Regions from separate parts of the Shewanella sp. DNRA4 genome, predicted to be linked through region 1. Evidence: predicted binding sites of a transcription regulator. Region 1 holds the regulator's gene; the other holds the start of a gene.

Region 1 (5,187 bases):
GGCATCAGCAATGGCGATCCTATCCGCTTAACCAGCAGCGTAGGTACAGAGGAAGGTCATGCGTTAGTCACCCCAGGCATTCGCCCCGATACCGTGTTTGCTTATATGGGCTTTGGCTCTAAAAACAAAGAGTTGGTTAGAGCGACAGGCAAAGGTATCCACTGCGGAAACTTACTGCCCCACGTTACCGCACCTGTGTGTGGCATGACGGTACACACCACTGGCGTCACGCTGGCAAAACGCTAATTGGAGGCTCAAATGACGAAAAGATATGTGATGGTGCACGATGAGAACAAGTGCATCGGCTGCCAAGCCTGTAACGTGGCTTGCCGCAGTGAAAACGGCGTACCAGAAGGGGTGACCCGTTTACAGGTGAGAGTCGAAGGGCCCTATGGCGAAATGCCCCATCTGCACTTTAAGTACCACAGAGTGTCGTGTCAGCAGTGTGAAGATGCGCCCTGTGTGAAGGTGTGTCCAACGGGCGCGGCCTACGTGGGCGAAGATGGCATTGTCTCCATCCACGGCGACAAGTGTGTGGGTTGTATGTACTGCGTGGCGGCGTGCCCTTACAAAGTGCGTTTTATGAATCCCGAAACCAAAGTGGCTGACAAGTGTAACTTCTGTAAGGACACCCGTTTGGCCCGTGGAGAACAACCAGCCTGCGTGACTGTATGTCCGACCGATGCATTGGTGTTTGGCGATGCTAACGATCCACAAAGTGAAGTGGCCACACTGCTCAACACTAAGATCACTTACCAAGATAAGACCCATTTAGGCACTAAACCTAGGGTATATCGCGTTCCTACCAAAAGAGGGGGGATTTGATTATGAACAATACTTGGGGCGATATGGCGCAATATGATCCCGTCACTTGGCACTGGGTCATCGCCGTGTATTTGTTTATGGCGGGTTTATCCGCCGGAAGTTTGCTGATTGGCATTGGTTTGCGTTGGTTTAATCAAGAACAAACGCAAGTTGAGAGCAATATCCTCAAGGCCGCGGCGATTATTGGCCCTGTGGCAATCAGCTTAGGCTTGGCTTGTTTAGTGTTTGATTTAACTAAGCCTTTCCACTTCTGGTTGATCTTAATTAACTATAACTTCCAATCAGTAATGGCGATTGGGGTATTAGCGCTGCTGGCTTACTCACCCTTGGCATTTGCCTACGCGATTTTAGTACTGCGTGACGATTTGCCAAAGTGGGGCTTAGGTTTCCTCACACCTATCGCTAAGCTGCTGATGCCCTTTAGAAAGCTGATTGAAGTGCTGTTGTTTGTCCTCGCCATTGGTGTGGGCGCTTACACAGGCTTCTTAATCTCGGCGATGAATGCCTATCCGATGCTAAACACTGCGGTATTGCCTGCACTGTTCTTGGTATCGGGTTTATCAGCGGGTGCGGCGGCCAATGCGGTGCTGGCGCTGGTGATGTTCAAAACCGATAGCCACGACAAGACCTTAGCTAAAATGCATGGCTTAGAGCTGCCAGTGATGGCAATCGAAATCATGTTCCTGTTTATGTTGTTTTGCGCCTTGTACTTTAAGGGCGGTGCGGCGGCTGCGGCACTGGCATCACTCACCTCTGGCGTGTGGGCAAGCGTATTCTGGATTGGTGTCGTGGGGATTGGCTTTGGTGTGCCATTGCTGTTTATGCTGCTTCCCGCAGCGACTCGCCACACTAAGGGCGCAATGATTATGGTGGCCTGTGCCAGCTTAACCGGCGTGCTCGCCCTGAGACACTTTATTGTGTATGCGGGCCAAAGCTACTTAAGTTAATGAGAGCAGAGTTAACGAGATCTCAGTTAACAATTAACTGAAGTTCGTTGCAATACCGATGGCGTAAATCACCCATCCCCTGCAAGCAAAAAGCACCGTTAAACGGTGCTTTTTTTATGGCTGCGATTGACTGCAATTGGCGGGAGATTATTGCGGTAATAACTCAATCACTGATTTGACCGTGAGCACTAAGGCGCTGATAGCGCAGAGGGCTAAGGTCGCCATCTTGGTCTTATGTTTATCAATACTGCCTACCAGTTTGCCCGCCACGAGATAGCCTAAAAAGACCGAGGGCAATAGCATTAGCGAAAGCCAAAAGTGCTTGATTTCGAGTAGGCCCGTCACCCCAAGAATCGCCAAGGCAATGGTCGAACTAAAGATAAAGAAGGCCGATAACGCTGCGCGAAACTGCGAAGCATCCTTACCCGCCAATAAAATCGCCATCGGCGGACCACCAATGGCGGCGATATTGCCAAAGATCCCCGAGACGACTCCCGCGCCAAACAGAGTCGCTTTGTTTACCGGCAGGCTGAATTTATACAAACTGAGCACCACGGCAACCGTCACAATCGCGGCAATCGCCAAGCCGAGGATCGGCTGCGGCGCAAACAGTAATAGGCTAGCACCGATAAAGCCACCGGGCACTCGACCGATGAGTGCGTATTGCAAGCCATTGAATTCTAAATGGCCGCGTTCACGCAATAGGGTGAGTAGCGCGATGGAAAATCCCATCACAATCACGGGGGCAGGCACTAATTGGGGATCGACGATATACAGCAGCGGACTGGCGACCACGGCTAAGCCAAACCCAATCAGACTCTGGGTGAGGGCACCTAAAAACACAATCACAGACGCGATGGCAAGCGTTTGTGGATCGATCAAGGAGAACATAGGATTCCATCAAAACAAAATAGGGATCGTTACTTTAACCCACCACGCCGGATGAGCATTAACGATCCCTAATAATTAGTTACGGCAGGATTATGGACGCTTAAGCGTTATTCCATGTCTTCCCACTCGATCCCCATTTCGTCCATCAACCGCTTCGCTTCAGCGGGGATGCTGTCTGGGCACTCTTTCGACAGATCGGCATCATCAGGCAGAGGCTGGCCGGTGTAGGCATGCAAAAATGCTTCGCACAACAGTTCGCTATTCGTTGCGTGGCGCAGGTTGTTGACCTGACGACGCGTACGTTCATCCGTGAGGACTTTTAGCACTTTGAGCGGAATAGACACAGTAATTTTCTTTACTTGTTCATTCTTCTTGCCATGTTCAGCATAGGGGCTGATGTATTCCCCATTCCATTCAGTCATTGACTCACCTGTTATAACGCTAAATTCGGGGCAGATTTTAAACCCTTACAGATTACAGTCAAATTATTGCTACTATTTCTTAGCGATTGCAAACAGATTTCTTTATGTTTAGACGTCTAAACGTCTTAACGCCTATTGACGATACCACTGGGCTTAGGTACATTTAGACGTCCAGACATCTCTTTGCGAACTTAGGAGTTCCCGATGACCGCAGGCAAATTAGTGACCGAGCGTCAATTAGCCACATTGGCAGTGCGTCAGGGTATCGAAAGCGATACTCAATATGGCGCCGTGGTGCCGCCAATTTACCTGTCGACGAATTACGCCTTCGATGGTCATAAAAATCCTCGCGAATTTGACTACAGCCGTTCCGGCAATCCTACCCGCAGCATCTTAGGCGATGCCTTAGCAAAGCTGGAAAAGGGCGCAACCGGTGTAGTGACTTGTACTGGCATGGCAGCCATTACCTTAGTGACCACTTTACTGGGCCCAGATAATTTACTGGTGGTGCCCCACGATTGTTACGGTGGCTCTTATCGTTTATTTACTAATTTGGCGAAAAAAGGCCAATTTAAACTGCTGGTGGTCGATCAAACCGACAGCCAAGCACTTGAGCAAGCGATTGCCCAGCAACCTAAAATGGTGTGGATTGAAACCCCATCCAACCCATTACTGCGGGTGGTTGATATCGAAGCTATTGCCAAGGCAAGCCACGCCGTCGGTGCGTTAGTGATAGTGGACAATACTTTCCTGTCACCGATTTTGCAGCAACCGCTATTGCTCGGCGCCGATATCGTTATCCACTCCACCACTAAGTACATTAATGGTCATAGCGATGTGGTGGGCGGCGCGGTGATCGCCAAAGATCCCCAAATTGGTGAGACCTTACATTGGTGGTCGAACACCTTAGGCTTAACGGGTTCTGCCTTCGACAGTTATCAAACCCTGCGCGGCCTGCGTACTTTGGCCGTGCGCATTCGTGAGCACCAACGCAATGCCGAGCGGATTGTGGAGTTACTGAGTAATAGCCCCGTCGTGAGTAAAGTGTATTACCCAGGTCTTGCGGATCATCCCGGTTATGCCATTGCCGCCAAGCAACAAAAAGGTTTTGGCGCTATGCTGAGTTTTGAGCTTAAGGGCGGCGAGGCCGAAGTGGTTGCCTTTTTAGATGCCTTAAGTTTATTTAGTGTTGCTGAGAGTTTAGGCGGCGTCGAGAGCCTCGTGGCCGTGCCCGCGACCATGACCCACAGAGCGATGGAGCCGCAGGCGCGTTTTGAAGCTGGTATTAAAGACACCCTATTACGTTTGTCGGTTGGTATTGAAGATGCCGACGACTTAGTTGCAGATATTCAAGCAGGATTGGCCGCCGTAGCGGCTTGTCAGTAGAGGAATAATAGATGGCACGTTGTCACTTACATAAATTTGGTGGTTCCAGCTTAGCCGATGCCGATTGTTACCGCCGAGTCGCCCATATTCTGTTAACCCATGGCCACAGTGATGATCTGGTGGTGGTGTCTGCCGCGGGTAAAACCACTAACTTTTTATATAAATTATTGTCCCTGCGCGATAGCAACCAATTATGGCAAGAAGAATTACAAGTCCTTATCAGCTATCAGCAAGGCTTGATTGAGCAATTATTATCTAACGAGCAAGCGCGGGATTTACGCGAACGTTTGACCACGGATAAAGCTCAGTTAATCAGTCTATTATCTTTAGATGTACGCAATGATTACCAAATTAACCATGTGGTGAGTTTTGGTGAGCGTTGGTCGGCGCGCCTGATGGCAGCGCTGCTGCGCGAATCGGGCGTGGCCGCAAGCCATGTTGATGCGTGCTCGATTTTAGTGGCCGATGAGGCCGCCGTGCCGCAAATTCGTGTGCAAGAATCCCGCGCCAAAGTGCAAGCCTTACTGGCGGCCCACCCTAACGAGCGCCTAGTGATCACCGGTTTTATTTGTGCTAACGAGCGCGGCGATACCTTGCTGCTTGGCCGCAATGGCTCTGACTTTAGCGCCAGCTTAATTGCTAGCCTTGCCGACATTGAGCGCGTGACCATTTGGACCGACGTTGAAGGGGTCTTTAACGCTGACCCGAATAAGATC
Region 2 (5,187 bases), on a different contig from region 1:
GACGATATTATCCTCGGGATTGCTGGGTAACTTATGCGCCCAAGCTCCCACTTGAGTGAGGCTCACCCCAGCATCCGCCGCCGCAATCGTGACTCTATCGCCGAGTAAACTGCCATCGATAGGCGCAAGTGCTGCGCCCAATAAATCAAAGCCCACACCCACATTACCCATAGAGGCGGGAGCGTAAACGGTCAAACTCATACACTCACCTCACGAGTCCAATTTAAGGTTCTTAATACATCGGCAAAGGCACCTGCCGCAGTCACTTCTGTGCCCGCACCATATCCACGCAACACAAAGGGAATCGGCTGATAATAACGGCTGTAGAATGCCAAGGCATTTTCACCGCCTTTTACGCTATAAAGTGGATCGGTAGCATCGACTTCGGTGATACGCACATAGCACGCGCCTTCTTCAATCTGCCCCACATAACGCAGCACTTTACCCTGCGCTTTCGCCTCAGCCACTCGCGCCGCAATCGCCGCATCAGCCTCGGGTAAACGCGCCATAAAACTTTCCACATCGCCTGAATCATCAAAACCTGCGGGCAAGACTGAGTCGACAACAATATCATTTAGCTCAAGTTTCAACCCCACTTCACGGGCCAAAATCAGTACCTTACGCGCCACATCCATGCCACTTAAATCATCGCGAGGATCGGGCTCAGTAAAGCATTTTTCCCGCGCCAGTTTAGTCGCCTCAGAAAGTGACATACCCTCATCGAGTTTACCGAAGATAAAGGATAAGGAGCCTGACAAAATGCCATTAAACTTGTGCAATTTATCACCGGCGAATAACAGTTTTTTCAAGTTATCGATAACGGGTAATCCTGCGCCCACGTTGGTCTCATACAGAAACTGCCGACGTTGCTTTAATGCTGTTTGACGCAAAGCTTGGTAATAGGCGTAATCGCGAGTGTTAGCCTTTTTATTCGGCGTCACCACGTGCATGCCCGCGTTCATCACCTCTAAATACTGGTTCGATACTTGATCGCTTGAAGTACAATCCACCAGCACAGGGTTTAATAACTGTTGCTCTTTCACCCACGCCAATAGCGCAGGTATATCGCTTGGCTGCTGGCTATCGGCAAGCAGGTTTTGCCAATTGTTTAAATCAATACCCGCACTATCGAGTAACATTTTGCTTGAATTGACAATACCGCAGACACGGATGCTAATGTGCTGCTCTTTTAGCACGCTCGCCTGTTGTTTGATCTGCTCCAGTAAGCCTGCGCCAACGTTACCGCAACCCACTAAAAACACATCTAAATACTGCTGCACATCGAAAAAGCCTTGATGACAGGCGGCTACAGCATGTTTGGTCTTACGTTGTTCGATCACCGTTGAAATAGAGCGCTCGGAGGAGCCTTGGGCAATCGCGATGATATTCACACTCGCCTGCGCTAAGGCTTGGAAGAACCGCGCCGCCACACCTTTATGGGTACGCATACCATCACCGATCAAGGAGACGATTGCTAAGTCATGGCGCATTGCAATCGGTTCTAGCAAGTCACTTTTAATTTCTAACTCAAACTCTTGCTCTAGCGCCGATTTCACCTTGGCGGACTCACTGGTCGCCACACAAAAGCTGATGCTGTATTCGCAAGAACTCTGGGTGATGAGTGACACAGAAACACCGCTACGGGAAATCGCCGCCAGTGTGCGGCTCGCCATACCGACCATGCCCTTCATACCAGGGCCTGATACATCAAACATGGTTTGATTATCCAAATTAGAAATGGCCTTCACCTGCAAGCCGCTCTGATCGGCCTGATTCGATACCAGAGTGCCGGGCGCATCGGGATTAAAGCTGTTTTTGATATAACAGGGGATGTGGAACTGGGCGATAGGCGCAATGGTTTTAGGATGCAGCACCTTAGCCCCAAAGTAAGACAGCTCCATCGCCTCTTGATAACTGAGCTGTGACAACAACTTAGCATCGGTAACAACCCGAGGATCGGTATTGTATACGCCGTCAACGTCGGTCCAAATCTCGCAGCTTGAAGCATCTAAACAAGCGGCCAGCACGGCAGCAGAGTAATCAGAACCGTTACGGCCTAAGGTCACAACCTTGCCGTCTTCATCGGCGGCGGTAAAGCCGGGCATCACCCAAACCCGCTTCTCATCGAGGGCAAGATTTTTGAATCGCGGTTTGCTGACGGCAATATCGACCACGGATTCTAGCGGACGACCACGGCCTAAAAATAGTTCACGTGGGTCTAGCTGCGCCGAAGTAATGCCTTTTGCCAGCATGACTTGCTCCATCAACGCAGCAGACAAACGCTCACCCGCAACCACGATCTCGGCGCGCACCCCGTCTGGGCATTCCTGCAACAGCGTAATACCGCGTAATCTGTCCTGCCAACGTGCAAGCTGCGCGCTTAGTCCGGCGAACAGCACTTCGCTCTGGCTACTAGAGAGTCCAGAACTAACCGCATCCTGATAGAGCGAGGTAAACACCCGCTCAACGTGTTGAATGACTGGTGAATAATCTTCCCCTTTCACCGCCACATCGACCATTTCTAGCAGAGCGTTTGTCACTGTTGCAGGCGCAGAGAGCACTGTCGCGACCGGCTCAGCTTTCGCTGCCTTGGCAACAATATCCGCCGCCATTGAAAATCGCTGCCAATTTGCAAGCGAGGTACCACCAAATTTCATCACTTTCATCTTGATCTCCTGTACCGCGCCCGACTAAGAAACATAAGCTAAAAACAAAAAAGCCCGCTTCTTTGTGGGAAGCGGGCTCGTCGTTAAAATTCTTTAGGGTGTATCAGCCCGCCCCCACTCTGGTTGTAGTGGTGGTTGTAGTGGTGGTTGTAGTGGTGGTTGTAGTGGTGGTTGTAATAATGGTAATTACTACGAAACCAAGGCTATGCATACGTTTAGACTTATCTATGTCAATGTGATGTTAAACAGAATTGCCTTTTTCACCTAACCTTGTCAACCCCCAAACTGGATTATTTATGCACAAATCTTTCACTTGAGTAAATTAGTGATTCAAGATTAATAAATATCAAGTTTTCATAGGCTAAAAATACGTTTTCATCAATATAAAACTGTTTACGTAAACGTAACGCCAGACAATTACAATCAATTTAACCTATTAAAAAATAAATAATTTATAATGATATTTTTTCATCATTCGAAAATTAAAGCATTTCAGTCTGTTTCCGCACATAACAAAGGGCAACTCATAAAAAACCACAATTCATCTTTTGTATCGTCCTTAATCTCAGTAAATCGAACTCACAAAAAGCTGTGCGATATCTAACATAAGCAACTTCAAATTATCGCCAGCACCCTAAAAGCGCGTTATTATGCGCGCACATTCCGAACCGGAGGCGATATGAAGATCACCCAACACAGCGCGGTAACCATTCATTACCGTTTATCAGATCAAGAAGGCAGACTTTTAGAAGACTCTTTTGATGCCGAACCAATGTTGTATCTGCATGGTACAGAAAACCTAATCCCAGGATTAGAAGCCGCATTAGAAGGTAAAATTAAGGGCGAAAAACTGGACGTGACGATCAGTGCCGAAGAGGCCTATGGTCCGTACCATGATGGCCTTCGCCAGGCAGTACCATTAGATGCATTCGGTGATATCGAAGACATCGTGCCAGGTATGCGCTTTATTGCAGAAACCGAAATGGGCCAGCGTCCAGTTCAAGTCATCGAAGTTAAAGATGATGTTGTGATTGTTGATGGCAACCATCCATTAGCAGGCCAAGCACTCAGCTTTAACATTGAAGTCATCGATGTACGTGAAGCGACAGCTGAAGAAATTGCCCATGGACATATTCATGCACACGGCGGATGTGGCAGTCATGGACACAGCCATGAACATGACCATGGCGGCGGATGCTGTGGTGGCTCAGGTCATGATGTTGGTGGCTGCTGCGGGGGTTCTGATGACCATGGGCATCACCACCATGACCATGATCACGAAGCTTGTGACACACCTAAAGCGGGATGTGATGGCAACGGTGGCTGCGGCTGCCGCGGCTAATGTAGGTTCACAAGCCTAATAGCCCTCCCAGAGGAGCTGATAAAAAAGCACTTCCTTAAATAAGGAGGTGCTTTTTTTATCGCCAAATGATTATAATCAGCAGGTAAATAGGGAAGTTTAAAATCAAACAGCATTTTCAGCTAAAAAAAACAATATTTTCAAATCGATATAAACATCACGCAACGGAGTGCATATGTTAGCAAAACCAGTATATGAAGTTTTACCCTTTGGCTATATGGTACTAGGCTGTTTAAGCTTTATGCTGCTAGAACCTGATTATGCGCTGATTGCTGCTCTTGTTGTGTTTGTTTTGGGCGCCAGAATTTACAATTTACGTTCTCAAAATCGCCGAACCGATCCTGTAAAACGCCGAAAATCTGGATATCTACCTAAGACAATTTACGATTTATTGCCTTTTATTTATCTCTTTTCTGCCTTAGCTATTTTTAAATTTTTCCCTAAAAATCTTTATCCTTTGTTGGCCATTATGTTACTCAGTTATAGTTTTTATATTCTCGTTAGACGCTCCATCCACCGCCGACATAAAATACCGACAACTCCCCAGTTTTAATCAAATATCTAGTCCAATGGAGCCCAAATAATTAACTGATAAGCTGTTGGATTTTATCCCTATGGCTGGGTGCCATATTCTTTAAATAGTTAGAACAACGGGTAATAGTCGCAATACTCACCTGATACTCGGCAGCAATTTGTCTCTGGCTCATTTCTCCATTTAGCAATAGCTGGAAGACTTTTAGCCGACCGGCAATAGCGCTGCGCTCTTCCTCGGTCAGCAATAAATGAAACAATACCGACAGCTCTTCATAATTCCCATGGCTCAAAATTTTTTCTAATACTAAGTCCCAATTGGCTCGCATAATCGCCCCATAAGTATTGTTTAAGCATTACAACGGCAGTTTAGCAGATTTACTCTACCAACAAATAACTTGTTACGTTTATCCCTCCTACCTAGACAAAAACTGACAAAAATGCTTCTAGTACATTGAGTTAATTTGTGTACAATAGCAGAGCAATGTCACACTTCGACGCTAATTTGTGAGAATACGATGAAAAAATTACTCCTAACTCTCGTTGCCGGTACCTTATTGGCTTCAACTGCTCAAGCACACAATTTTGAAGATGCAAAAGATGCGATTCAATATCGCCAATCTGGATTCA

The links. Region 1 encodes MetJ, which represses methionine synthesis genes. Its sites were predicted from a motif close to TAGACGTCTAGACGTCTA; they were not measured.
Region 2: the regulator MetJ is predicted to act here: its motif matches at 2,875-2,892, upstream of thrA (bifunctional aspartate kinase/homoserine dehydrogenase I).

What each region holds. Positions count from the first base shown of each region.
Region 1 is NZ_JABAIP010000023.1:43,505-48,691, forward strand. It holds gene phsA (thiosulfate reductase PhsA) at 1-246, shown strand, start outside; gene HG547_RS19790 (4Fe-4S dicluster domain-containing protein) at 259-825, shown strand; gene nrfD (NrfD/PsrC family molybdoenzyme membrane anchor subunit) at 828-1,772, shown strand; gene HG547_RS19800 (sulfite exporter TauE/SafE family protein) at 1,920-2,663, opposite strand; gene metJ (met regulon transcriptional regulator MetJ) at 2,771-3,085, opposite strand; gene metB (cystathionine gamma-synthase) at 3,308-4,471, shown strand; gene HG547_RS19815 (bifunctional aspartate kinase/homoserine dehydrogenase II) at 4,483-5,187, shown strand, end outside.
Region 2 is NZ_JABAIP010000011.1:39,406-44,592, forward strand. It holds gene thrB (homoserine kinase) at 1-201, opposite strand, end outside; gene thrA (bifunctional aspartate kinase/homoserine dehydrogenase I) at 198-2,666, opposite strand; gene slyD (peptidylprolyl isomerase) at 3,346-4,008, shown strand; gene HG547_RS13105 (hypothetical protein) at 4,202-4,579, shown strand; gene trpR (trp operon repressor) at 4,611-4,886, opposite strand; gene HG547_RS13115 (cytochrome c) at 5,076-5,187, shown strand, end outside.